4 regions of the Halalkalibacter krulwichiae genome follow, and region 3 is predicted to be linked to each of the others. Evidence: riboswitches for the same ligand, from Rfam matches in the RefSeq annotation. Region 3 holds a riboswitch; each other region holds the start of a gene.
The links. A riboswitch is a leader RNA that binds a small molecule or an ion and turns the genes downstream of it on or off. The one in region 3 is predicted to bind S-adenosylmethionine.
Positions count from the first base shown of each region.

Region 1: linked by a shared signal. The riboswitch ahead of BkAM31D_RS18535 (methionine ABC transporter ATP-binding protein) and the one ahead of BkAM31D_RS08445 (peptide-methionine (S)-S-oxide reductase) in region 3 are both predicted to bind S-adenosylmethionine.
Region 2: linked by a shared signal. The riboswitch ahead of BkAM31D_RS02915 (sugar ABC transporter substrate-binding protein) and the one ahead of BkAM31D_RS08445 (peptide-methionine (S)-S-oxide reductase) in region 3 are both predicted to bind S-adenosylmethionine.
Region 4: linked by a shared signal. The riboswitch ahead of metK (methionine adenosyltransferase) and the one ahead of BkAM31D_RS08445 (peptide-methionine (S)-S-oxide reductase) in region 3 are both predicted to bind S-adenosylmethionine.

Region 1 is NZ_CP020814.1:3,668,003-3,675,279, forward strand. It holds gene BkAM31D_RS18530 (methionine ABC transporter permease) at 1-328, opposite strand, end outside; gene BkAM31D_RS18535 (methionine ABC transporter ATP-binding protein) at 321-1,346, opposite strand; SAM riboswitch class I at 1,497-1,610, opposite strand; gene BkAM31D_RS18540 (YusG family protein) at 1,914-2,150, opposite strand; gene gcvH (glycine cleavage system protein GcvH) at 2,272-2,658, opposite strand; gene BkAM31D_RS18550 (arsenate reductase family protein) at 2,729-3,088, opposite strand; gene BkAM31D_RS23710 (hypothetical protein) at 3,123-3,287, opposite strand; gene BkAM31D_RS18555 (acyl-CoA dehydrogenase FadE) at 3,501-5,303, opposite strand; gene BkAM31D_RS18560 (acetyl-CoA C-acetyltransferase) at 5,483-6,661, opposite strand; gene BkAM31D_RS18565 (3-hydroxyacyl-CoA dehydrogenase/enoyl-CoA hydratase family protein) at 6,687-7,277, opposite strand, start outside.
Region 2 is NZ_CP020814.1:556,549-563,825, forward strand. It holds gene uraD (2-oxo-4-hydroxy-4-carboxy-5-ureidoimidazoline decarboxylase) at 183-689, shown strand; gene uraH (hydroxyisourate hydrolase) at 714-1,067, shown strand; gene BkAM31D_RS02895 (ABC transporter substrate-binding protein) at 1,091-2,083, shown strand; gene BkAM31D_RS02900 (Zn-dependent hydrolase) at 2,319-3,572, shown strand; gene BkAM31D_RS02905 (pyridoxal-phosphate-dependent aminotransferase family protein) at 3,594-4,826, shown strand; partial or broken gene BkAM31D_RS24640 (amidase) at 4,847-6,033, shown strand; SAM riboswitch class I at 6,243-6,354, shown strand; gene BkAM31D_RS02915 (sugar ABC transporter substrate-binding protein) at 6,450-7,277, shown strand, end outside.
Region 3 is NZ_CP020814.1:1,661,082-1,668,358, reverse strand. It holds partial or broken gene BkAM31D_RS08460 (efflux RND transporter permease subunit) at 1-300, opposite strand, end outside; gene BkAM31D_RS08455 (glycoside hydrolase family 3 protein) at 653-3,055, opposite strand; gene BkAM31D_RS08450 (cell wall hydrolase) at 3,883-4,503, shown strand; gene BkAM31D_RS08445 (peptide-methionine (S)-S-oxide reductase) at 4,600-4,977, opposite strand; SAM riboswitch class I at 5,065-5,176, opposite strand; tRNA gene BkAM31D_RS08440 (tRNA-Gln) at 5,377-5,451, shown strand; gene BkAM31D_RS08435 (YpmS family protein) at 5,548-6,156, opposite strand; gene BkAM31D_RS08430 (SGNH/GDSL hydrolase family protein) at 6,191-7,105, opposite strand.
Region 4 is NZ_CP020814.1:3,498,461-3,505,737, reverse strand. It holds gene BkAM31D_RS17635 (phosphatase PAP2 family protein) at 1-153, opposite strand, end outside; gene BkAM31D_RS17630 (glycosyltransferase family 4 protein) at 326-1,423, shown strand; gene pckA (phosphoenolpyruvate carboxykinase (ATP)) at 1,571-3,157, opposite strand; gene BkAM31D_RS17620 (hypothetical protein) at 3,403-3,777, shown strand; SAM riboswitch class I at 3,946-4,059, shown strand; gene metK (methionine adenosyltransferase) at 4,213-5,418, shown strand; gene BkAM31D_RS17610 (DUF1540 domain-containing protein) at 5,571-5,726, shown strand; gene BkAM31D_RS17605 (gamma carbonic anhydrase) at 5,794-6,336, opposite strand; gene BkAM31D_RS17600 (alpha/beta hydrolase) at 6,443-7,225, shown strand.

The sequences.
Region 1 (7,277 bases), 2.0 Mb from region 3:
CATAAAAAGGTGCCGCACCAATAATAAGAGCTGGCAGTGCAGCGTTTGCTCCAAGCATCGAACCAACAAGCATGCGCGTAAAAGGAATTAATAAAACAATTAATATAATGAAAGGAATTGATCTAAACACATTGACAATGAAACTAAACACGCTATTTACGAAGACATTTTCCCACAGATTGCCCTTGCTTGTTAAATATAATACAAGACCTAGAACTAAACCAATGATGAACGTTGCAGCAACAGAAATACTCGTCATATAAAGCGTTTCAAGTGTTGCTTCCCATAGCTTGTCCCATTTTACTTTTCCAAATAATTGATCAATCATGGACAATCACCTCCACTTCAACCTCTTTGTTCCGAATGAAAGTGATCGCTTTATCAATTTCAGATGGTTCTCCATTTAATGCGACAAACAATGTCCCATAAGAACCTTCCTGAATTTTTGTGATTTTCCCTTGAACAATATTGACTTCTATATCGAATTGACGAATTAATTGTGTAATTAATGGACGCTCCGCTTTTTCTCCTACAAACGTCAATTGAACAATTTGACCTTCAGGGTGGTCTTCAAGCATTTGAGTAATGGCATCCACCGTTTCTTCAGGCTCAGTAATTTGTTTCACAAATTCCTTTGTCATATTCGCTTTAGGCTTACGGAATACTTCACGTACAGGACCATTTTCAACAACCTGCCCTGCTTCCATAACGGCTACTTTGTGACAAATCTTGCGAATGACATGCATCTCATGTGTAATCAAAATAATCGTTAAACCAAGCTTTTCATTAATATCAACAAGCAAATCAAGAATGGAATCCGTCGTTTTTGGATCAAGTGCGGATGTCGCTTCATCACAAAGCAATACTTTCGGATTATTAGCAAGAGCACGAGCAATCCCAACACGTTGCTTTTGACCGCCACTTAGCTGTGAAGGGTAACTTTCTCCCCGACCCTTTAAGCCAACGAGTTCAATTAATTCGTTCACACGCTTATCTCGTTCGACTTTTTTTACTCCAGCAATTTCTAATGGAAAAGCGATATTTTCACGAACCGTGCGTGACCAAAGTAAGTTGAAATGCTGAAAAATCATGCCGATTTCTTGACGAGCTTTTCTAAGCTCTTTTTGGTTTAACTTTGATAAGTTTTTTCCAGCTACTTCAACATCGCCCTCTGTCGGGCGCTCCAACATATTCAACATTCGAATAAGTGTACTTTTCCCTGCACCACTGTATCCAATTATTCCATAGATTTCGCCTTCATCAATTTTTAGATCTATTCCATTAACGGCTGCAACCGGGCCATCTTTCGTTTGGAACACTTTGCGGATACCACTTAATGATATCATCATGTATAACCTCCTTGAAGCTCTTCTAACATAGTCTCGTCTAAGATGTCTAATACTTCAATATTTCCAGAAAGCAGCTTTAGACATTTGGGCAAAACAAAAACCCTCCTGAACATCATGATGAACAGAAAGGTTAGTAACGAGTCCTTTCTCTCATCTTTCAAAGCTTCATGCTTTGCAGGATTTAGCACCTTCTTAGATGTTGAATCATCTAACGGTTGCCGGGCATCGTAGGGCCAGTCCCTCCGCCACTCTGGATAAGAGTTTCTTATATTATTTTTAGCAATGAGAGAATAATAGCATGTAAGAAAAAAACTTGTCAACAAATAACCTAAAAACAATTATAATCCAAAAATATACAGCGGAAATATTATAGCGGATCGTCTGTCTTGTTCTCTCTTTTTCTAACGAAAGCGATTCAACCGATTTAAGCATTGAGCTACTACAATGGAAGATTTTTTCTAAATTTGATATTTCCCTCTAGAACCATGCTTTATGAAAAGCCTGGCAGAGTTAATCATGCCAGGCTTTGTAGCGTTCGGATCAGTCCCTTGATCACTATTTTATTTAGCACCAGCCCTCATCGCAGCCTTCTACATACGATTGAACTTGATTAGGATTTTCATTTTCGTAGCGGAAAATCTTATCATTTTCAAATTCAAAGCCTTCCGCCATCTCATGTTGAAACCCTTGGTTCGTTTCAATAACTTTACCAACTTTCGCGTTACCCATATATAAATTCATATGGCCATCTTCATACTTCCCTTTAACTTTACTTGTAACATCAACTTTAATCAGATCCAATGCACTAACCTCCTTACACAGAAGTTACTATTATTGTGTCCTTTTACAAAGAAGACAGTCATGGGGAATTCATGAAAAAGAGGAAAGGCACAACACCCTTCCTCTGTAATCGATATTTCGATTAGTCTTCGCTAATCATTTCTTCATATTGTTCAGCAGACATAAGGTTGTCCACTTCACTTGCATCTTTAGGCTCTACTACGATCATCCATGCTTTCTCATATGGTGACTCGTTAACGAACTCAGGAGAATCATCAAGATCTTCATTAACAGCAACTACTTTTCCGCTGATTGGTGCATAAAGTTCAGAAACCGTTTTAACTGACTCAACACTTCCAAATGGCTCGTCCGCTTCGATTTCGTCGCCTACTTCTGGTAGCTCAACAAATACGATATCCCCAAGCTCAGATTGTGCAAAATCGGTAATCCCAATACGAACCGCTTCTCCTTCTACTTTTACCCACTCATGCTCTTCAGAATACTTTAATTCCTTTGGTAAGTTACTCACAAAAAATCCCTCCACATGAAAATAATTATAATGATTACTATATTATACCTAGTTTAACATAGAAACAACATTATTTGTTCCATGTTTCTTCAAATTGTTCTTCTTTAAATCCTACTGTCACTGTTTCTCCATCCGTTGTAATCGGACGTTTTATTAACATTCCGTCAGTTGATAAAAGCTCTAGCGCTTCATCTTCTGATAAATCTTTAAGCTTATCCTTTAATCCAAGCTCACGATACTTTTGCCCACTTGTATTAAAAAACTTTTTCAATTCAAGTCCACTTTTTTCATATAAGCTTTTTAATTCATCCTTCGATGGTGGGTTTTCAACTATATGTATGTCTTTGACTTCGATGCCCTTTTCGTTGAACCATTTGCTTGCTTTTCTGCATGTTCCGCATTTTGGATATTGATAAAATACAACAGCCATTTATCTATTCTCCTCCTTCCATTCTTCAACGTTATTATTGCGTATCTAGCTCCTGTGCACAATTTTTTTGCTCATTATTTTCCGTATTCCAAGTACCTTGAAGTGCATCGTGAACCGAATCGATACTCACATCTTGCGCAAATTCCTCCTCGACACCAGTAAGAGGTCCTGTATATTGGATGTTTTCTTTCTTCTTCATTCATTTATTCCCCTTCCGCTTTTTCCTAATCATAGCTTGTGTTACAAAAGTAAGAATCATGCAGTAGGTTTCGGACTCGAACCATAAGGGAAGCTAGAACGACAAAGAAGCCCCAACCGGGACTTCTTTGCACTAGAGAGGAGAATGCTCCATAAGAAAGGAGTATATTATTTTTTTGGAAAAGGAAATCCCCTTCCAAATTGATTAACAAGACTAAACGACAAAGCGCTTTTCTTCTAGCACGACACCAGCAATTTGGCGTTTTTTTGCAACGACATTGATTGGCGTATGACGGGTGAGCTTACGTAAGATACCTAACATCGTACGAAGTTTATCGCCTTCTTCCATTGCAACAAGCGATTCTTTTGCATGCGCTTCAATTCGGTTAAACGCTTCTTGACAATATACTTCAGTCATAAGAAGCTTTTGTGCAGCTTTAGTTGCATCAGCTTTGTTGATTGCTTTTTCGGTACGTAAAATTACCGACTCCATTGAGTAAATTTCACTAACGATGTCTGCTACATTTGACAGAAGCTCTTGCTCATGTTGTAGCTTTTCACCATATTTTTGCGCACCATTCCCAGCGACCATTAAGAAAATCTTCTTTGCCATCCCTAGCAAGTATTTCTCTTGCTCTAACGGCTCATCACCAATTTCTTGAGGCATTAGCATCATTAGTTCTTCTTGAAGTGCCATTGCCTTTTGTAAAAGAGGGAGTTCTCCCTTCATCGCTTTTCGCATAATCGTTCCAGGAACGAGAAGACGATTGATTTCATTTGTCCCTTCAAAAATTCGGTTGATCCTTGAGTCACGGTACATACGCTCTACTTCATACTCGGCCATGAACCCGTACCCACCATGAATTTGAACGGCCTCATCGACAACGTAATCAAGTGCTTCAGATCCAACCACTTTATTTAAAGAGCATTCAATCGCGTATTCTGCAATTGCATTTGCAACAGCGCGGCCATCTTTTTGTTCTTCATCCGATAAACCACCTAGACGTTCTTCAAACAAACCACCTGTCCGATAAATGGAACTTTCCGCTGCATAAGTAGCTGTTGCCATATTTGCAAGCTTCTCTTGAATGAGTGTAAATTTGCCAATTGGAGTTTTGAACTGCTTCCGTTCTGTTGCATACGTTGCTGCTAATTCAATTGCACGCTTTGCACTTCCAACACAACCAACTCCAAGCTTATAGCGTCCGACATTTAATATGTTAAAGGCGATCAAATGACCTTTTCCAATTTCACCCAATACATTATCGACTGGAACTAACGCATCTTCTAAGATCAATGTTCGAGTTGAAGATCCTTTAATGCCCATTTTCTTCTCTTCAGGTCCTGTCGATACACCAGCAAAATCTTTTTCAACAATAAAAGCAGTAAATTTTTCTCCATCGATTTTGGCATAAACAACGAATACGTCAGCGAAAGCAGAATTCGTAATCCATTGTTTTTCTCCATTTAATACATAGTGTGTACCGGCGTCATTTAAAACGGCTGTTGTCTTTGCTCCTAAAGCGTCTGATCCTGAGCTAGGCTCTGTTAAAGCATAAGCTGCCAACTTTGCACCCGATGCAAGGTCAGGTAAGTACTTCGACTTTTGCTCGTGATCCCCAAAAAAGACGATAGGAAGTGAACCAATTCCAACATGCGCGCCATGACTTAATCCAAATGCACCACCACGCACAAACCGTTCTGATATTAAGGAAGAACTGATTTTATCCAAGCCAAGTCCACCATATTCTTCTGGAACATCTGCTCCTAGAAGACCTAACTCTCCAGCTTCTTTTAACAGCCTTACGGTATGTTCAAACTTATGCTGCTCAATTTCTTCTAGAACAGGCTCCACTTCATTAATGACAAACTCTTCCGTCGTACGACCAATCATGATTTGTTCATCCGTAAAGTCCTCCGGTGTAAACACATGATCTGCTTGAATATCCTCAACTAAAAAGCTACCACCTTTAACTACTTTCTTTTCCGTTTGACTCATAGACCGTTCCTCCTTCATATTTTAAGGTTCTAGCAGCTATTGTAAAAAAGGTAAAGTGCGACCTTTTTTTATGCTGAGTGGCAACGGCTTCTCTCCTTGCGCGACTTTTATGAGAAAACCGCTCATAAAAGTCTTTAAAACATTGCAAGGGCTCGCTCGTTGCGAGCTATTGTAAAAAAGGTAAAGTGCGACCTTTTTTACAATAGCTCAAATACTCCTGCTGCTCCCATGCCGCCGCCGATGCACATGGTGACGATGCCGAATTGTTCGTTGCGGCGTTTCATTTCGTGTAGGAGTGTGAGCGTAAGTTTGGCTCCTGTACAGCCTAGGGGGTGACCTAGGGCTATTGCTCCTCCGTTGACGTTGACTTTTTCTTGGTCAAGGTTTAAATGTCGTATCACTTGTAGTGACTGAGAAGCAAAGGCTTCGTTTAATTCAAATAATCCGATATCTGATAATTCGAGTCCCGCTAGCTCTAACGCTTTTGGAATTGCTTCTACCGGTCCTATTCCCATAATTTCTGGTGCGACTCCTGCTACAGCAAAACTTCTGAATTTCATCAATGGGCTGAGTCCATTGGCTAACGCTTCTTCTTTATCCATAATGAGCACTGCTGCTGCCCCGTCACTCATTTGAGAAGCATTTCCAGCTGTTACACTTCCTTTTGGATGAAAGGCTGGACGTAGCTTTGCAAGACTTTCCACCGTTGTTTCTGGACGGACTCCCTCATCCGTACTAAAAAGGACTTTCTTCTCTTTCAATTTATGATCTGCCCCGACTGAGCGAAGCGTGACATCAACTGATACTATTTCCTCTTTAAATCGTCCTGCCTCAATCGCTGCTTGGGCTCGTTTATGGCTTTCAATGGCAAATGCGTCCTGATCAGCTCTGCTTACTTTAAAGCGATTGGCTACTTCCTCAGCGGTGTAACCCATCCCCATATAGTACTCTGGCTGTTCTTCGACAAGCTTTGGATTTGGTGCAATGACATGGCCTCCCATTGGAATCATGCTCATTGATTCTGCTCCACCAGCAATGATTGCTTTGGAATGACCAAGCATAATTCGCTCCGCACCATAAGCAATACTTTGTAGGCCAGAAGAACAATATCGGTTAATCGTGATAGCAGGAACCGTATTAGGCAATCCTGCTAAAGCAGAGATGTTTCGAGCCATATTCATCCCCTGTTCCGCTTCTGGCATCGAGCAGCCCATAATGACATCTTCTATATGCCTAGCATCGAAATCACCTGCACGCTTTAACGTTTCACTAACGGTTAATGCGCCTAAATCATCTGGACGGACATTGACTAATGTTCCGCGCTTTGCTTTTCCAACTGGTGTTCTCGCACCAGAAACAATTACCGCTTCTCTCATGTTCATTCCCCTCCTATTCCAATGATTAGTTACGAAGTGGTTTTCCTTTTGTTAACATATATTGCATTCGTTGTTGCGTTTTGGGTTCAGCAACTAGGCTTAAAAAAGCTTCTCGTTCTAAATCAAGCAAGTACTGTTCATCGACCAATGTCCCTTTTGGAACGCGTCCCCCTGCAATGACGAAGGCGAGCTTTTCCGCTATTTTCAAATCATGGTCAGAAATCATTCCGCCAAACTTCATTGTTTTGGCTCCGAGCAACATCGTTCCATAACCCGTTTCTCCAACGACTGGAATTTTTCTACGCTCCGGTGGTCGGTAGCCTTTTGCCGCTAAATGAAGTACCTCTTGTTTTGCACGGTCAATAAGGAAGTCACCATTGACCACTATGCCATCTCGTTCACTTAAGAAACCAACTTCTCTTGCTTCCTGAGCCGACGTAGAGACCTTTGCCATTGCGATCGTCTCAAATGTTTTATTGGCAACCGCTTGTAAGTCCGCTCCTCCTGACTGATCAAGATTACGTAGATACAATTCTTTATTACCGCCTCCGCCTGGTATGACTCCAACCCCAACTTCAACTAAGCCCATATACGTTTCTAAAGAGGCTTGAATGCT
Region 2 (7,277 bases), 1.1 Mb from region 3:
AAACAATCACGTCAACCCTATATAGGAGGGTAGTGTTGGAAGAGATAAAGGAAAAATATATTTGTGCCAGTTAACTAAATGCAAGTAAAGTTTTTAGTTGTTATAAACAATGACTCAAACAGGATAGAACTTATATGCTGTGTGTATTCATTCATCTCAAAGGTAAGACGAGGGGGGCTTTAATGAGTTATTCAATCGAAGATGTTAATAAAATGTCAAAGCAAATGTTTGTTGAAAAGATTGGTTCCGTATTTGAACTTTCACCTTGGATTGCGGAGCAGGCATGGGAGGAGCATCCTTATGATCATGTTAATAGTCTGTACGAGGTAATGGTTAATAAGATGTATGAAGCTAACATGGAATTGCAACTTGGTTTGTTGAAAGCACACCCCGATTTAGGAACAAAGCTTGAAATGACCGATTCTTCCATAGGTGAACAAAGCGAGGCGGGGTTGAGTGAGTTAACAGATGAAGAGTACAAAGAATTTTCAAAGTTAAATCGTCTATATATGGATCGCTTTGCATTCCCTTTTATAATGGCAGTCAAAGGATGCAATAAAGATTTAATTAAAGAATGCATGTATAAAAGAATTGAAAATGACTTTGATAAAGAGTTCCAAACAGCCTTAAGAGAGGTTTGTAAAATAGCCCGCTTTAGGTTGATTCAATTATTTAACCAACCTAATTAAATAGACGGTTTAAGGAGGAGAAAGATGGCAGGTCAATTAACAACACATGTGCTAGACATGAGTAGAGGTGTGCCAGCAGAAAATGTTTATGTGGTCCTTAGAAAATTAAAAGAGTGTGGCCAACTACATAAGGTTGCAGCAGGACAGACAAATAGCAATGGAAGGCTAGATCAACCATTAATAGCTGGTGCTTCGATGCAAAAGGGAATCTATCAGCTTCAATTTCATATAGGTAATTATTTCGAGAAATTTCCTATGGGCGATTCTCCATTTCTAGATCTTGTGCCCATTCAATTTTCAATTTCAAATGAAAGTGAGCACTATCATGTTCCGTTATTGATTGCGCCAGGTGGTTACAGTACATATCGAGGTAGTTAATAAAACGAGGGAGTGGAAAAAGGATGCTGAAAAAGGAGAGAATTCACTTATTTTTAATTATGACCATCTTGCTAGCGGCTTGTGGTGGGGAAGGGGCTGGAACAGAGGAAAGCAATCTAGGAGAAGAAATGGATGATGTGAAGCTAGTATTAAATTGGTTCGCTAAAAGTCAGCATGGCGGAGTTTTTGCTGCGCAGGAGCAAGAGATTTTTGCTGAATATGGATTGAACGTTCAAATTGAAAATGGTGGCCCACAAGTATCTGCTATTCAAATTGTAGCTTCTGGTAATGCAGAATTCGGATTGGCTCATGCTGACCAAATTGTGATTGCGCGTAATGAAGGGATTGAGTTAGTCACGTTGGCTGCCACGATGCAAAATAGCCCTCAAGCTTTAATGTTTCATGAAGGCGAAGCGGTGAGTGACTTTGAAGATTTGAATGGTAGAACAGCCTACATACAACCTGGTATTCCTTATTGGGATTACTTGAAAAGTCAGTATGACTTAAGCGGTGTAACGGAATTAGGGTATACGGGTCAACATGTTAATTTTATTGATGAAAAAAAATCTGTCAGCCAGGCATTTGTTACGTCCGAACCTTTTTTCTTAAATAAAGAGGGAGTTAAAACAGAAGCGATATTAGTATCAGAATCAGGGTTTGACCCGTATAATGTCGTGTTATTCACGACGGAAAATATGATTGCTGAAAACAAAGACCTTGTCGAACGGTTTGTTAACTCTTTTGTAGAAGGTTGGGAATATTACCTTGAATCTCCTTATGAAATTAACAAAGTGATTCATGAAGTGAACCCGAATCTAACGTTAGAGGATCTTCAATTTGAAACGGATACGCAAAGGGGTTTTATTTATGGAGAAGAAGCGACTGAACATGGCTTTGGTTTCATGTCAGAAGTACGTTGGGAGACTCTTATTAATCAATTGTTCGAATTAGGTTTGTTAGAAGAGAAGTTTGAAACAAATGACATCTTTACGACGGATTTTCTACCTTTAAACTAAATAGAATAAGAGTCTATTAAGATTATTAAGATGTTCTCTTAGTAGACTCTTTGTTTACGAAGTTAGAGATTGCAACAGGAAATAGAAACTCACGAACTTAAGTGACACAAACAACGTGGCGGTGCGAGCTCAGATTAGTTAACGCACACAATTTTGGTTGAAGTTATTATTCGTGTTATCCAATGACTAGTTAAGATAAGTCTTTTAAAATGGAAAAAATAAGGGCATGGAAGGGGTGGCGAACTTGATCGCAACATACGAAATTGATCAGCAACGTTTATGGCAGACTTTAATGGAGTTAGGTGAAATTGGTTCTACTCCTGGAAAGCCGGAAGAAGGAGTAACAAGAATTTCTTTAAGTTTAGAAGATTTAAAAGCAAGAAAATATACTATAGATGTGATGAAGGAAGCTGGTTTAAAAGTTCGGGTTGATGCCATTGGAAATATTATTGGAAGGTTAGAAGGAACAGATTCTTCTGCACCTGTTGTTATGACGGGCTCTCATATTGATACTGTGATACGTGGAGGGAAGTTTGATGGTGCTCTCGGTGTTTTAGGGGCAATCGAAGCGGTTCGCACAATTCAGGAAGCTGGGATTGAACTCGTTCATCCAATTGAAGTCGTATCGTTTACCGATGAAGAAGGGGTCCGCTTTGGGTCAGGATATTTTGGAAGCAAGGCAATGGTTGGAGGCGTTAATAAAGAGATGTTTGGTTTTACCGATGAGACTGGAATTACCTTAGCAGATGCGTTAAAAAAAGCTGAGTTAAACCCTAACGAATATATGTCGGTAGTTCGCAATCCCGAAGAGATCAAGGCCTATGTTGAAATGCATATTGAACAGGGGAAAGTACTAGAAGACCAGCAATTGGCTGTAGGCATTGTCACAGATATACAGGGGCCTGTATGGATGGAGGTAGAATTTGAAGGGAACCCAGATCATGCAGGTGCAACACCGATGAACATGAGAAATGATGCAGGATTATCAATGGCTGAGTTAATGCTTGAAGTCGAAAAGATCTCGATAAACAATCAAGGTGTAGGAACGGTTGGAAAAGCCAGTTTGGAACCGGGAGCTGTGAACATTATTCCTGGAAATGCGTTGTTAACTATTGACCTCAGACATGTTGACAAAAGGTACCGTTCAAACATGGTGAAAGAAGTTAAACAGGCAATTTTAAATATTTGTAGAAAAAGGAAAATGAAGGCGAATATTGAAGTGAAAAAAGAAGTGGATCCAGCTACCTGCTCTGAGGAGATTATCGAGGTTATTCAGCAAAGTTGTAAAGAACTACACGTACCAACGATGAAAATGCAATGTGGGGCTGGTCACGATTCACTGATGATGACAAAAGTTACAAAGATGGGAATGATCTTTGTTCGTTCTAAGGGTGGTGTTAGTCACAATCCAAAAGAATGGACGGATAAAGAAGATTGCGCGATTGGGACTCAAGTATTGTTAAATACGCTAATGAAACTAGCAAAATAAAGATAAGGAAAGGAGAATATCATGGAGCCAGCTAATCAATTACATGTCCCTATTAGAACAATTATGACACCAGGTCCAGTAGAAGTAGATCCGCGAGTGTTACAAGCGATGTCTTCCTCTATTCTAGGTCAATTTGATCCTAATTTTACGTCAATCATGAATGAAACGATGGTACTGCTGAGACGAGTATTAGAGACAGAAAACCATTGGGCTTTTCCAGTTGATGGGACATCAAGAGCGGGGATTGAAGCGATGTTATGTAGTGTAATTGAAGAAGGGGATAAAGTATTAATTCCGTCATTTGGTCGTTTTGGTGGACTATTGACGGAAATTGCCGAGCGTTGCGGGGCTGATGTATATGTAACGCACTGTGAATGGGGGCAAGTTTTTGAACCGCAAGATGTTATTAAACAATTAAAAAAAATCCAACCTAAAGTATTAGCGATGGTACATGGTGATACGTCTACTGGGCGAATGCAGCCGCTGGAGGAAATCGGAAATGCCTGTAGAGAGCTTGATGTTATTTTTGTTGTTGATGCAGTAGCGACAGTAGCTGGAACACCTGTAAAGACAGATGAATGGAAGATTGATGGATTAATTACAGGCACACAGAAATGTTTGTCGGTGCCAGCAGGAATGGCTCCTCTAACGTATAATCATCGAATTGAAGAAATCTTACAGGAGCGTAAATCAATTGAAAGAGGTCTTAATTCTGAAAAACATCGTAGTAGTAGGAGAATTCGAAGTAATTACTTTGACTTGAGTCAATTGCAAGATTATTGGAGTCCGACTAGATTAAACCATCATACAGAAGCTACGACAATGCTTTATGGTCTATATGAAGGATTACGTTTAATCTTAGAGGAGGGGTTGGAACAGCGTTTTCAGCGGCACCGCTTAAATGAAAAAGCATTAGTTGCAGGAGTTCAGGCGATGGGCTTGTCTTTATTTGGTAATGAACAGTGGAAACTTCCTACTGTAACATGTGTGAGGATCCCAGAAGGAGTCGATGGTGATTCAGTGCGAGCAATGTTGTTAAATGAGTTTGCAATTGAAATCGCTAGTTCATTTGGGTCACTTCATGGAAAGATTTGGAGAATTGGTACGATGGGTTATAGTTGTCAAAAACGAAATGTTCTATTAACGTTAGCTGGGTTAGAAGCAGTTTTAATTCGTCATAAGGTTAACATTCATTCTGGTGAAGCGGTTCAAGCCGCTTTAGATGTCTATCAGAATAAAAGTTTAGCTGTTTAATGAGTGAGTAGGAGGATTTGATGAACGATACATTTCACGCTTTTATTAATGAAGAACTTGAGATAGAGCCGATTAGTAAAGGGGCTCTATCTGGTCGCAAATTTGCTGTTAAGGATGTATTTGAGGTAAAGGGACAAGTAGCAAGCGCTGGAAATCCTGATTGGCTCAGAACCCACAAACCTTCTGGAATACATGCGATGGTCATTCAGCAATTGTTACATGCAGGTGCCAAGTTAAAAGGTATGACTATTACAGATGAATTAATGTATAGCTTAAATGGGGAGAATTATCATTACGGAACACCGAGAAACCCAAGAGCACCAGGACGTATTCCGGGGGATCGTCAAGTGGCTCTGCTGTTGCAGTGTCTGCTGGTTTAGTTGATTTTGCACTTGGAACAGATACGGGAGGGTCCGTTCGGGTACCGGCAGCTTACTGTGGAATATATGGGATTCGTCCCTCTCATGGAGCTGTTCCAATTGACGGAGTCATCCCTCTTGCTGAAAGTTTTGATACAGTTGGTTGGTTTGCTCAAGATTCAGAATTACTCTTACGTGTTGGCCGACAATTGATTAAGCAAAAACACCCAACGTCTAGTCGACCGTTTTCTAATTTGTTATTTGGCACAGATGCATGGGACTTAGTTGATATAAAAAGCAGATCTACACTTTCTGTTGGCATCAATGCTTTATTAAATACAGCTGAAAGGAACGAATGGGTCCAAATTGCCGAAGAGGGTTTAATGGAATGGGCAAGTTGTTTTCGAACTTTACAAGGGAGAGAAATTTGGAATAACCATAGAAAGTGGATTAACGAAGTGAAGCCGCACTTTGGACCGGATATTAAAGAACGGTTTGAGTGGGCTAGTACTTTAACAGAAACGGATCAAAAGAAGGCTGAGCAACAAAGAATAAAAGTACAGAGTCGGTTGCATGAGCTTCTTGGAGATGACACTTTGCTCATCATTCCGACAACGCCAGGGGAAGCACCATTTTGTCAATTATCTGGAGAGGAGATTGAAAAGAGAAGATCGCAAACGATGCAATTATCTTGTATTGCAGGACTTGCTGGTTTCCCTCAAGTAGCCATTCCTTTAAAGAATGAAAATGGTTTGCCTCTTTCTCTTTCTATTATCGCAGGAAAGAAACAAGATTTGCGATTGTTAGAATGGGTTTATGAAAGAAGAGATATATGGGCAAGTATTTGATAAAGGTAGTTTACTAGATAAGATAAATATAGAGCGAGGGTGATCAAACGTGTGATGAGAGATAATTTGCTCTTATGAATTAGCAAATAACGACAAAATCGCTCAACATATAACGAAAAAGTTATCGAAGAATATCAAAAAGGTTATTGACATAATGAATACAAACGATTAAAGTGAATATATTGATTTGACTGATAATTTAATAAATACTCTTATCAAGAGTGGCAGAGGGACTGGCCCGATGACGCCCAGCAACCGTTCTATTTAATTAGAATTGGTGCTAATTCCTGCAAAACATTTTGTTGTTTTGAAAGATAAGAGAGGATATTTTGTCTATGAATGTAAACCTCTCTTATTGTAAGAGAGGTTTTTTTATATTTTATCAGATTAATAAAAATTAGAGAGGGCGAGAATCGATGAAAAAGGGGTTATTGAGAAGAACATTAGTACCGGTATTAGGTTTAGGATTGCTATTAACAGGTTGCTCAGCAGAAAGCAATGCTTCTGATGAAAAGGAGCAAGGATCAGAAGAAGTGTCATTTGAAAATGTACCTGAGAGATTTGCTAATGGCGAAGGGGCAAATATTAAAGTTATTCGTAAGATCGGCGGTGACGATCACACGGCTCAATTTTTAGCAGGGGCAAAGGAAGAAGGAGAGAGTTTAGGGTTTAATGTCGATGTCTTTACCGCAAATGGTGATTCAGCTCGATTTCATGATGCAATCGCTCAAGCTTTAGAAGAAGACTTTGACGGGTTTATTATTTCACATGGTGATGATGCAGCTACGGTTGATAGTGTACAAGCGTTGGTGGAAAAAGGAAAGAGTGTTGTCACTTTTGATTCAGTAGGAGAGCTAGCTGACATTGAAGGTGTTACGTTGACTTCACAAGATGATGAGGCATTGGCTCAACTGGCTTTAGATCAATTAGTAGAAGATCATAAAGGAGAAGCGAATATAGTTTATCTATGGGTTGATGGTTTCCCGCCAATGGTTAGAAGAAACAATGTGTATCAAGAAGTGTTAGCTAGTCAGCCAGGGATTCAAGAGTTAGAACGATTCGGAGTGGCAACAGCAGATACTTCTGTTCAAACTCAAAACGCTGTATCAGCAATGTTAACAAAGTATCCTGAAGGAGAAATTGATGCTATTTTTGCAACTTGGGATGCATTTGCAATTGGAGCGGCTCGTGCAATAAAAGAGGCGGGCAGAGATGAAATTAAAATTTATGGAATTGATGTGTCA
Region 3 (7,277 bases):
CCCGCGCCCACGCTCAAAGAAGATATCCATGTTACTTGACCCAATAGTAGATGATGAATGAATGCTCTCCACGCCATCTATTGCTAAAATCTGTTGTTCCAATGGACTCGTTATCGTTCTCTCCACTTCAGCTGCTTGCAAATCTCCTGCATCAATCATTACATAAGCCCCATCAAAATCAATTGCTGGAAAAAGCTCCTTATCAAGCTTTTGCATTGCATATGCCCCGATTAAAACCACCAAAACTGCCAACAACCCAACTAAGATCTTTCTCCGAACAATAAATGTAATAAGATTCATACGTCTCCCCCTCTATGTACCTACTTCCAAAGTTCGAGCTCAACAAATTTACTCTCCCCAAGCGAATTATATACTAAAACACCCATTCGATTACCAAATTTTACAAAAATAATAAAAAAATCAGTCTGGAGGCTGAGGTGATAATCTTAAAGGGGGCCAACGTTCTCTTTATTGGAAGATTTGAAGAAGATGACAACCTTATTTATTTATCAGTCTTTTTCCCTAGTCAAACGTCTATTCTGTAGCTCATCCGTGCATATAAAACAAAGAAACTCCCACTTATCAAAATGGGAGTTTCTCAATTTCTTTTCAAACAAAATCAATCGTTTGTCAGACTTTCATTCAACTATTCTTACCACTTTTCAATAATACCACTTGCAACCTTCGTTAAACTCTCTTTTGCTTCGGTTGTAATGTGTCGGCTATTTGCGTCACGTTGAAGGTGAGAAAGGTAATTGTTAACAAAGTGTGTTGCTTGTTCTTTTGAGCCCTTATCTAAGTGATGTTGGCTTTGCTTTAGTTGGTTCGTTAATTGATTAACTACTGGGCCAGATATGTCACCAGATGCAATATAATCTTCTGTTTGCTCTTGCAATTCTGTTAACAGTAGTTGTTCGTAATTTTCATAAGAAAGACCAAATCCAAACCAATATTGATCGTCAGCTGAGTTTTTGTACGCATATGACTCATCTTCTAAATATCCTGGAATATCTCCTGCTCCATTTTCAATCGCTTCCATGCTTGCTGGGATCGTGAATGGCAATGTACCAGTTGGATTGAATTCTCCTCTAACAACATCCCATAATGCTTCAGTTTTCACACCGAATGTCGCGATCACTGCTGCTGCATTTTCTTCAATCTTTTCAAGTAACCAAGGGTTTGTCATGCTAATAGTTGTAATCGTTGGAACAGTTTGTTGGATTTCTACAATTCTGTCTACATCATCAATTCCTGTTCCTTCTCCAACGGTTATAACTACATTATTTTCCCACATTTCTTGTACAGGTTGAACCCAAACAAAGGCATGTGTCGCTTCATCAAGATTATCTGTTAATGTAATTGCGCCATCGTATTCTTCAATTAGATCCATTAATCCTGCCGTAATTTCTTCATCATTATCTGCCGTTGTAAACATTTCTACATAAAGGACGATGTCATTGATTTGTTTATTGCGTAATGGTAAAACGTTATCCTCATTTTTCATTAGAACGACTGATTCACGGTGTAAGACATCGGCCTTTTCTTGTGATTCTGGACGATCGACCACTTCAAGAGCTTTCTCTGGATCTACATATGGATTTTCAAATAAACCTAATGTATACATTTCTGTAAGTAAGCGTGAAACAGCTTCATCAATTCTATCTTCAGAAACTAGTCCTTGGTCGACTGTGTCAATGATAGGTTGTGGATCAGAGTTACCAGAAATAAGGTCTGTACCAGCATTAATTGCTCTTGCGAACCTTTCTACTGCCGGTAAATCTTCAAGACCGAACGCTCTGCTTGTAACTGCTCCTGTATCTGAGTTGATATATCCTTTAAAGCCCATTTCCTCACGTAAAAGATCGTTAATAAACGCTGAGTTGAACGTAAAGCCCACTTCCTCGAACTGTTGATCTTCACTATGCCAAGGCAATCCTTGATCTGCACTTAAATCATTGCTTGGGAATGAATAGTAAGGCATTAATGAGCTTACACCTGCATCAATCACTGCTTGGAAAGGTATGATATGGTAATCCATTAAACTTCCTGGAGTTGGATATGGATTTCTTTTTCCTTCAGGGAAGTGCGGGTCTAGACCATCTTCTCGCGCTCCTCCACCTGGGAAGTGTTTCACGGTTTTCGCGATGCTATCTGGTCCAAGTTCCTCACCTTGGAAACCTTTTACTAGAGCTGTCATCATATCTGCTGAAAGTTGTGGATCCTCTCCGAATGTTTCCTCAATTCTTGACCAAAGTGGATCTGTTGCTAGGTCAGCGGTGTATCCGTAGATTTTACGGATTCCCATTGCTCTCCATTCCTGTGCTGCAATTTCAGCAAATTCTCTTACCGCATCTACATTACGCGTAGCTGCCATTCCTAATTGTCCTGGCCAGAAAGAGTGTTGGCCTGGTTCATCGACCACATCTGTGTAATTGATCGATGGATGATTACGAGGGTTAGATGTTACAACTACTGGAATCCCTAATGGTTGTTTCTCTGCTACTTCTTGTAGCTGGTTCGTATATTGTGCTACAACATTAGCCGATTCAGTAGTTCTGAAAATCGTATATCTCATTCCTCTATCGACGATTAACTGATCATCCTCAACTACATACTCACCGTCCTCAAGATCAAGATTGATTCGATGAGTGTTGATATTCATTAACCCAGCTTTTTGCTTAAGAGTCATTTGTGACACTAAGTTTTCCACACGTTCTTCAACTGGTAGTCTCCAGTCCTCATAAGGATCAAGCTCACCATTCCCATTTAAGTCTTTAAAATAATATCCATCGGAAGTAATAATGTTATCTTCATTTGCTATACCAAGCACCGTGTCGCCTGTTTCAACAAAATTCAGTCTATCGAATGTACTAATAAATTCTACTTCTGAACCATCAGTTGGTGGGACATACCCTAGATCCTCTCGATCATCATCATCATTCGCTCCGACTGCAATAGCTGGAACAACTAATGAGACTGCAAGTGTTGAAACGAATAATTTTTTACAACGATTTTTGAACTTAGACTTCTTTTTCTCTTGCCTCACTTTAACCATTACCTTCTTCCTCCCCCTGTTTAATGAATGTAATTAACGAAATATACTTTCTGTTATTTGCTTTACCTTGAAAAAAATCACCCCCTTAAATTAAGCGCTTTCTTTTATTTGTATAGCAAACAAACTAACTAACTTTTAGAAGGATATCTCTGATTCGTTTACTTAGATTGTATGTAGTCACGCTTTTCGCTTACTCTTTCAGGCCGGCAACCTAACTCTCACCTATTTAGTTTGTTAACCATACAAATTAAATATCATGAATATTATGTTAATTGTAAACGCTTTTATTTACAATGGGATTTTCGTACTGAATTATTAGTTATGTATCGTAAAGCAAGTAACCGTGTATTTAGGACTAATTCGCCCCAGTGTTACTAATTTAAACCCCTTTTTGCTTTCATTTTGAGACATAAGAAACTCTTCGCTATACCACATCTATCATAGACTTTCATTGTTACTCTCTTATTCATTTACAAACCTCCTATAAATCATTTAACTTCCAACTCCATCTCAGTTTGAGATTGTGCCTCGTCAATAAAAATAGGCTAATAGGACTAGTTAATTAGCCGTGAAATTCAGGGAGAAAGTTAGCAAAAACTACCAAAAACGTATTAGACCTATGTTTGCTACTCTTGGATAATTTATAAAGTAGCTTTCACTCTTAACTAATTCCTCCTAATATTTTCCTTCTATATAATAGTTTCGGTAGCCCCCTCTCTAATTGTAATCTCACTGTAATCTCACTGTAATCATAATCCCTACTTCGTTTTCATAGGAATGGAAATGTGAAAAGCTATCAAAACGATTTGTATTAGGAGGATTACTTAATGAAAAAGCTACTCTTTATCTTTACACTATTTGTCGCACTAATGATTGGTGAACCTACCTTTGCTTATACGGTAGAAGAAGGAGATACGATGACTCAAATTGCAAAAGAGCATGATTTAACTCTACTAGAATTAGCTATGGCCAATCCTGAAATTACAGATTTAAATGTAATTGTTGTGGGACAGAATATTAACATACATAAAAATAACGACACGGCTAAAGTAAAAGAAATAAGCAGCAATGAAACTAGCGAAATCAATCTCTCTGAAAAAGAAGTAGATCTCTTAGCTAGAATTGTACGAGCTGAAGCACAAACAGAACCTTTTGAAGGAAAAGTGGCTGTGGCGGATGTTGTTTTAAATCGAATTGAGAGCTCTAAATTTCCTGATACAGTAAAGGAAGTCATCTACGAACCTAAGCAATTCGAACCGGTCGCAAATGGACAAGTTAATAAACCAGCCGATGCAGAATCGATCAAAGCTGTAGAAGCAGCATTATCCGACATGAGAAATATAACAGAAGAATCATTATTCTTTTACAACCCTGACATAGCTACTAACCGTTGGCTAGACACAAGAGAGACAACGGTTGTTATTGGACAACATGTGTTTAAGAATTAATTCTCTCTATGTTCTATTTATGACTAAAGCCACTGAAAAAGGGATGTATCTCACCTTTTTCAGTGGCTTTTACATTTACTATCATCTTTTTTCGGATTAAGAAATGAGCCTACTTTCTTTCAAGCGATCGATATAGCGCTCTACTGGAATGATATCTGTAATAACTTCATTTTTCACTAAATGTTTTAACTCTTTCTTCTTTTGTTTCGCTTTTGTTAATTGAATATGATCGGTAAAAAAGATGAATGATTGATTCTTTATTGTTTGACCTTTTGTCGCAGTAGGGTCATGTAAATCAAAGAATAAGTTTACGACTTCCTCATAAGAAACTTTCCACGGATCAAACCAAATTTCTACTATCTCTATATTCGTTCCTTTCAATTGTCCTCTTCGAACATTCTCAATTCCTCGAAACCCTGTAACAAATGCCTCTTGACTAAAAAATTCACTTGCACCAAAGATTGCTTTTTCCATTGTACTCGCTCCTTTTTGAGCGATAGCCTTCTATCCAAAAAAACCCCTCTTTTAGATTAAAAGAGAGGTTTGTATTATTATACGTCGCTCTCATCTTTCAAAGGTTACAACCTTTGCAGGATTTAGCACCGTTCAAGTATGTTGACTTGATGGTTGCCGGGTTTCATAGGGCCTGTCCCTCTACCACTCTGGATAAGAAGTTTATCGCTATTCATTTTTTATTATATTGTTACTTATATTATCAATTGTATACATAAAATTCAAGTGTTATTTTTAAACTCTACATGTAAATTTGCTAAAACTTGAGATTGTTCCATGAATGAAATCAGACATGCTTTAAAAATTTTTGAAAGAAATATGAATAATCATCTTTCATTAAATCCATAATAAAAATGTTGTTGGGCTATAGCCAAGCGGTAAGGCAACGGACTTTGACTCCGTCATGCGTAGGTTCGAATCCTGCTAGCCCAGCCATTTCCTATAACATCACCCTTTTAAATCCTCTCGTGTTGCAAAAAACCTTGCGAACCTCGTGTTCTTCAGTTGAGGCAAGCTCCTTTTTCATTTCTTTTATAATCCTAACGTTTCATTCGGCACTTTAATTCGGAAAGAAATTTTATCATTTTTCAAATCAAATTGTTGTACTTTCACTTTGAAATTGGATTTCACTTCCATTTGCGTAACAGCGATATAGATGAGCTCATTTTTAGGATCAATTTCTATCCATTCTGGTGTAGGGGTATTTTTCTTAACGTAATCAAGAATTCTTCTCTTAGGCAGTTGTAGTAATCCAAGAGACATTTCCGTTGGACGTAAAATTAGATCTCCGTTTTCTTGAACAGCAGGTTGCAATATTATTGAAAATGGAATATCTGTTTGAAACGCTTCAAAGGAACCTAACAAATGAACATCCTCATCAAACTCAACAAAATATTTATCGTCCTTATCCTTTAGCAACTTATTTACATACCCATTCACAAGCGCATTTAAATTTTGCTTACTCGACTGCACCGTGAACTCAGCCCCTGAAACATCTTCAATGAACTCTTTTTCTGGTATATTTGATTGAGAAACGGGCCACAAAAGAAAGACGAGGAAAAGGATAAGAAAAAGGCCATTCACCCCTACTAAACCCAAAAACAATACTTTCCAACTCACTTTTTTTCTTAGTTTATCCAATTTACATCTCCTTTCTGCGCCTTACTTCAATGAATTAAGATTCTTCACTCGAGATCATCATTAAATAGTCTAAGACACGCGTTGCAATTAGTTTGTAGCCTCTAGTATTCGGGTGAAAATGATCATCAGCTAATAATTCTTGATCAGATTCACTAAATAAATCTTTTGTTGGGATAAAGGTTACATTCTCAAATTGCTCTGTCACCGATTCACTAGCCTCATTATAATCATCTATGATCATTTCTACTTGTTCAATATCACTAAAATACGCCTCAAACGGATTATAAAAACCAATTAAGAAAATGTGTGAATCTGGATTTAGTTGATTCATGACGTAAATAATTTCCGTTAATCGCTCTTTATAGCCTGCTCTAGCTTCTTGGAAAGGTTCAATTGTAAGATTCGTAAAATGATTTTGCACCACTCTCATTATGTCATTAGCCCCAATAGTAATGAGAATCATATCAGCCTCTTCGATAGAGGAGACAATTTCTTCTTCATCTAACCGTTGTAATAATTGATCTGAACGGTTACCTCTTTTACCGAAATTTTCTATTGTCAGGTTTACGTTATGATCTTCGAACGTGTGATTAAGGATGCCGACATAACCACCTTGCTCTGTCTCATCGCCAACTCCTTGAGTAAGTGAATCACCAATCGCGACTATCTTTTGATCTTTTCTAACTAATTTAATGGCGCCTTCCACGACTTCTCTTACTTTTCCTTTGATTTTTGTATTTAGTCGTACGTCATCTTCGTTCTCATCTTCGAGCTGATTTTCTTCTTCTACTACAAGATTTTGGTTCTCTATTTCCTCAACTTCGATAAGCAATTCTGCCTTTTCAAAGCTTTCTAGTTTTCTAGAATTGCCATCAAAAACAAATAAATACAAAAGGAAACTCATCAATAATAAACTAGCGATCATGATCGCTACATACTTTCCCCGCACGTCACACACCTACCAATGTTGTATAAATACCATTTCAAACTTGCAACCTTCATAATCGGATAGTCTATCTATTTTATCATTGATTTTTCTTTTCGTAATTTAGTTTTTTCACAAGTATAATTGTTACATAAAACTCTAATAGTTCCTTATACCACATATTTCTTTAAGTAAA
Region 4 (7,277 bases), 1.8 Mb from region 3:
AAGGAGAGAAAGTGAAAAAGTAGCGCCTCCTAAATGAGTCACCTTTGGTAGGAAAAAATCAAAAAAACGACATCTCCATTGCTGATTTACAATTAAAAAAAAACGGTTGTCGTGGAAAGAAACCCAATGAACAAAACGACTAATTTTAGACACCCCTTCCGCAGTTATCTTACTTACAAGTATAATACATTATTTTAAAACTTTCGTTACGATTGTGTGGTTTTTTACGAGGAAACTTAACGAGAACTTTACACCAATTATGTAAAATTTGGCTTACATCTCTAGTAAAGTTGAAGTATCAACTTTATAAAAGGGGAGACCAAATATGATGCGTATTGCTATTTTCACTGATACTTACGCACCTGAAATTAATGGTGTAGCTAGGACGTTGGAAAAACTCACTTGTTATTTAAGACAGAATGATATTGAGTTCCGTGTGTTCGCCCCAGACAATAAAGAGAGAATTCCGGCGATTCCTCATATTGAACGTTTCGCAAGCTTGCCTCTTTTTCTTTACCCAGAATGTCGCTTTGCTCTTTTAAATCCGCTTCATCTAAAGCAATCTTTAGAGGAATTTAAACCGACGCTTATCCATGTCGCAACTCCATTGAACTTAGGACTATATGGAGCCTATTACGGGAAAAAACATCAAATTCCAATGGTTGCTTCTTATCATACTCATTTTGATCAATATCTTACGTACTACAATTTAACATTATTAAAACAGTGGATATGGAAGTATATGGCTTGGTTCCATCGTCCGTTTTCTAAAGTGTATGTTCCATCTGAAAGTACAAGAGAAAGTTTAGTAAGAAAAGGTGTCCACGATCGTATTGAGTTGTGGAAAAGAGGAGTAGACCATACGCTGTTTACACCTGCTCAGAGAGGAGCAGAGGTAAGGGAAAAGTATCAGATTAAACAAAAACATATATTGTTATTTGTAGGCCGCCTAGCACCCGAAAAAGATGTTGAATTAGCTATACAAACATTTACGTCACTGCCTCAAACAATCAAACAGGACTCTCATTTGCTCATTGTAGGGGACGGTCCGTTATTAAAACCTTTATCTACACAAATTTGCAGTGAGAATATTACGTTTACCCGTTTTCTAGAAGGGGAAGAACTAGCGAAAGTTTATGCTGCAAGTGATGTTTTCTTATTTCCTTCTGCAACGGAAACGTTTGGCAATGTCGTTCTTGAAGCAATGTCATCTGGAATACCAGTAGTCTGTGCAAATACAGGAGGTGTCAAGCACTTAATTCAACACGGAGAAACTGGACTCATGTGCAAAGAAAAAGATTTAGACTCATTCGTCTCAGCGGTCACATTTCTTTTAACGAATCCTATTACTAGATTGAGGTGGGGAAGCAAGCCCGCCAAGATGCTTTGCATTATTCATGGGATGAAATCTTTCGAAAATTAATTTTGAGTTATCAAGATGTGATCGAGAAGAGGAGCATACAAACAGCTTGAGAGGCATCTTCTAATCAAGGAGTAACAGTTTTAAAATGAAAGACCACTGAAAAGATGAAAATCATCCTTTCAGTGGTCTCTTAAATTGTTCCATTCTTTATTTTGGACCAGCCGCTTTAATTTTGTCGCTTACATTATTGAATTTCAAGAAGTTATTTTTGAAATTATCTGCTAATTCCTTAGCTTTTTCATCATAAGCGGCTTTATCTTTCCATGTTTCTCGTGGTTGAAGAACATTATCAGGAACGCCTGGGCATTGAAGTGGGATGTGCAATCCAAAAAGTTCATCTGTTTTCGTTTCAACTGAACGAAGCTCGCCAGACAACGCAGCTTGCACCATTGCACGAGTGTATTTTAAATTCATACGATTCCCGACACCGTATGGGCCACCAGACCAGCCTGTGTTAACAAGGAAGACATCTACATCATGTTGGTCAATTTTCTCTCCAAGCATTTCAGCATAACGACCAGCAGGTAACGGAAGGAAAGGAGCTCCAAAGCATGTTGAGAATGTTGCTTCTGGTGAAGTAACTCCTCGCTCAGTACCAGCTAATTTACTTGTGTATCCAGAGAGGAAATGATACATCGCTTGTTCTTTGGTCAGCTTGCTGATTGGAGGCAAGACGCCGAATGCATCAGCAGTAAGGAAAATGATTGTATTTGGGTGACCAGCAACACTTGGCTGTAACGCGTTCGGAATTAACTCAAGTGGGTACGCGGCACGAGTGTTTTCTGTTAACGATGTATCATCGTAATCAGGTTGACCAGTTGTTGCATCAACTACAACATTTTCCAACACAGAGCCAAATCGAATTGCGTCCCAAATTTGTGGTTCTTTTTCTTTAGAAAGGTTGACGCATTTCGCATAGCAGCCACCCTCAATATTGAAAACGCCATTACTTGACCAACCATGCTCATCATCGCCAATTAATGAACGATTTGGGTCAGCAGACAAAGTTGTTTTTCCAGTTCCAGATAAACCGAAGAATAAAGCAACATCGCCTTCAACACCTGTATTAGCTGAGCAATGCATAGAAAGGACATCTTGTTCCGGTAATAAGAAATTCATAACAGAAAAAATCGATTTCTTCATTTCGCCAGCATATTCAGTTCCACCAATTAATACGACTCTCTCTTCAAAAGATACAATTACAAATGCTTCTGAACGAGTACCGTCACGCTCTGGATCTGCTTTAAATGTTGGAGCAGAAACGATTGTAAATGGTTTATTATTCTCTTCTTGAATGGTAGCGATTTCAGTTGGTCGTATAAATAACTGACGGGCAAAAAGTTGGTGCCAAGCAAATTCATTTACGACTTTTAGAGGAAGGCGGAATGTTTGATCGGCTCCTGCATATCCGTCTGAAACAAATAATTCTTCTTTTTTCCCTAAATGTTCCAGCACCTTTTGATAAAGAGAAGTGAACACTTCTTTTTCAATTGGCTGATTGACAGATCCCCATTCAATTTTGTCTGAAATGCTAGATTCATTGACAATGAATTTGTCTTTTGGGGAACGCCCTGTATATGCACCTGTTTCAACACTTAAAGCACCAGTTGAGGTTAGGCTGCCTTCACCACGCATGAGTGCTCTTTCAATAAGAGAAGAGATTGGCAGATTAAGTTGAACGTTTTCCTGAGTCATTAAATTTGTTAGTTCCGATTGTAAACTAAGTGTTTTCATTGTCGCAAAATCCTTTCCTTAAACTTATATTAGTTACCATTAATTTATAATTCTTGTTTATTAGTATAACACAATCACTTTAATAGTCTATACTATTATTTTAAAAATTTAAATGTGACATAATCCAACAAAAAACATGTTTACCTATTATAAATAGGAAAAAATGAGGGGAAAATCAATCGGACGTTCCTAAATTTCGACTTTGTGCATAGGATGGATGTATAAGAAATAAGGAGGCGTTCTGTGTGGATCAAGTATCAATGCTCGATCTTGCGACCGTTTCTGCCGTTGTCGCAGCGCTAGTTACTGTAGTGGGTAATGCATTTGGTATTGAAAAACAATATCGAGCTCTTTTGGCAATTGGCATAGCTGGTATCCTTTGGTTCATTCCAAGAGAATGGGGTGAGCAAGTATTAATGGCACTGATTATTGGATTAACCGCCAGTGGTGTGTATAGTCAAGTAAAGCCACGCGATAACCAAAATGATTTATTGAGAATGCAGTTAAGAGAAGAGATGAGAGAAGAACAACAAGTGGAACAAGAGCGGATCCGCAAAGAAGAGGAAAGACGAAAGCGTCGTGAAAATGTAACATATCAAGATGACGATACACCATATTAAATAAAGAATGAAATCAACGTATGTTGAGATACTAATCTTATCTGTTGTTAAAGGTTAGGACTAATTGGAATACTTATATAAGTTCGAATTAGTCCTGATTGCCACTTATTTCATTGGGATAGGTTGACAGTATACGACATGTGCGATATGATATGCGTCGAACGGATACTCTTATCCTGAGTAGGCGGAGGGACAGGCCCGAAGAAGCCCAGCAACCAACACTCGTAGCCATGAGTGAAAAGGTGCTAACCTGCAAGACTGTTTTGTCTTGAACGATAAGAGGCTAAAGGTAAACATTCAACCCTTTCCTCTTTGGAATAGGGTTTTTATCGTTTATACGCTGTACAGGAAGGTATTTCCCATTCGGTGGGACATGAGTGCCGTCTCAAAGAAAGACACATGCTAAGAGTAGGCAGTGTTAAAGGAGGAAATAAAATGACAGAAGTAAAAAGCAGACGTTTATTTACGTCAGAGTCAGTAACAGAAGGGCATCCAGATAAAATTTGTGACCAGATTTCAGATGCCATTCTTGATGCAATTTTAACAAACGATCCAAATGCACGTGTAGCGTGTGAAACATCTGTAACAACAGGTTTAGTATTAGTCGCTGGAGAAATTACAACAAACACATATGTAGACATTCCGAAAATAGTGCGAGAAACAATTAAAGGAATTGGTTATACACGTGCAAAATATGGTTTTGATTCAGAAACGTGTGCAGTACTCACTTCTATTGATGAACAATCAGCTGATATTGCTCAAGGGGTTGACCAAGCTCTTGAAGCTCGTGAAGGTCAAATGACAGATGCTGAAATTGAAGCGATCGGTGCAGGAGACCAAGGACTAATGTTTGGTTATGCAAATAACGAAACGAAAGAACTTATGCCTTTACCAATCTCACTAAGCCATAAGCTAGCTCGTCGATTAACGGAAGTTCGTAAAGAAGAAATTCTGCCATATTTACGTCCTGACGGTAAGACTCAAGTAACAGTCGAGTATGATGAGGCAGGTAACCCTGTTCGTATTGACACGATTGTTATTTCTACTCAACATCATCCTGAAGTTACACTTGAACAAATTCAACGTAACTTAAAGGAATATGTAATTAAACCAGTTGTACCAGAGCAATTAATTGATGAGGATACAAAATATTTCATCAATCCTACTGGTCGTTTTGTAATTGGTGGACCACAAGGTGATGCAGGTCTAACTGGGCGCAAAATCATTGTAGATACATACGGTGGTTACGCTCGTCACGGTGGTGGAGCGTTCTCAGGTAAAGATGCAACGAAAGTTGACCGCTCTGGTGCATACGCTGCGCGTTACGTAGCGAAGAATATTGTTGCTGCAGGACTAGCAGACAAATGTGAAGTTCAATTGGCGTATGCGATTGGTGTGGCACAACCAGTATCAATTTCAATCGATACTTTTGGAACAGGAAAAGTATCTGAAGAATCATTAGTCTCACTAGTTCGTGACAACTTTGACCTACGTCCAGCTGGAATTATTAAAATGCTTGATCTTCGTCGTCCGATTTATAAGCAAACAGCTGCTTATGGTCACTTCGGCCGTACAGATGTTGAGCTTCCATGGGAGCAAACAGACAAAGCTGCTACATTAAAAGAACAAGCAGAGTTATAAAATCTATTGAAAGCAGACTTCTTCGGGGGTCTGTTTTTTTAGGGCTAAACAATTAAAACACCTCCAATTGGAGGTGCAGTTTATTTTCCGAGTTCTTTTTGTATGACTAAGTGCCAATTTGGTCAAAATGAAACTAAGAGGGGGTGACCAAATTGGCACAAGACGTATTATGTGAAGTAAACAATTGTGTATATTGGGGCGAAGGTAACCAATGTGAAGCTGAAAGAATCTATGTAGTAAGCCACGCTGGTAAAGAAGCTGAAAAACAAGAGGAAACGGATTGCAAAACATTTGAACCTCAACATTAATGAGCACAGAAAAGGGCGAGTCGCTTCGCTCTTTTCTCTTCTCTAGTATTGATAATAATAATCAATATTATTCAGATCGAGATGAATTCTTTTTCGTTTCGTTAACTATTTGTTTATACATTCGTCCTTTTTTAACATAATCACTACGTACCCTTGCCATTTCTTCAATATCCGCTTTCGTTAAATCCCTCACGACTTTAGCAGGGCGTCCTAAAGCAAGGCAATTTGGCGGGATTTTCTTCCCTGGAGGAACGAGGCTCCCAGCACCGATAAATGCTCCTTCTCCTATTTCTGCACCATCAAGCACGATCGAACCCATTCCAATTAAAGCGTTTTTACGAATTGTACAGCTGTGTAGCATAACTTGATGGCCAACAGTAACATCGTCTTCAATAATTAATGGATATTTTGGGCTTTGATGAAGCATCGATTGATCTTGAATGTTGACGCGATTGCCAATGATCGTTGGAGAGACATCTCCTCGAATTACAGTTTGAAACCAAATACTTGACTCATCTCCGATAGATACATCCCCTGTAATAGTTACACCATCTGCTATAAAAGCAGTCTCTGCAATAGTAGGATATTTGTTTTCGTAACGATAAATCACTAAGGTCACATCCTTTTCGTTTTAGTAAAAAGTCGCTATACTTATTTTAACGTAAAATTGCACGTCATGGACCTTTTTTCAAAATTCATCGTCAAGGGGAGTAAATATGTGGAAATGGGAAGTGGCAGACCCGCGAGGAATCGTTGTTGTTGTACATGGGGCTGGGGAACATCATGGTCGCTATAAATGGTTGGCTGAAAGATGGAATGAACATGGCTTTGATGTTGTGATGGGCGATTTGCCAGGACAAGGCAAAACAAGAGGAAAAAGAGGGCATATTCAATCGTTTAATCAATATTTAGATACGGTTTGCGATTGGGTAGAGGAGGCTCGTCAGAAAGGGTTACCAATTATTTTAGTTGGTCATAGTATGGGAGGGCTTGTTGTCATTCGTACATTAATGGAAAGAAATGCAGCACTTATTATGGCTGTTATTTTATCTTCACCTTGCTTAGGATTGAGTCAGCCTCCTGCTAAGTCGAAAGATTTAGCAGCAAAAATGATTCATCGAATTGTTCCAACTATGAGTCAGAATTCAGGAATACGCTCTGAGTTGGTTACTCGGAATGAAGAAATCCGCGAGCTTTATTTGAAAGATGAATTACGTGTCACAAAAGTATCGGCAAGATGGTATCAAGAATTAACTAAAGCGATGCGATTAGCGATGCGTTATCCGGAGAAATTTCCGAACATTCCTCTTCTTGTGTTACAAGCTGGAGAGGATCATCTAGTTGACAAATTTGAGGTGCGAACATGGTTTGATCACGTCTCAACAACAGAGAAATTTTACAAAGAGTGGGATGGATTGTACCATGAGGTGTTTAACGAACCAGAAAGAGAAGATGTTTTTAGGTATGCCGTTGGGTTTGTCAATTTGCTTGTTACTTAAGTTAGCTCTTTCGTTGTTCATTGTAAAGAAATATGCTAACGTATAGGGTGGA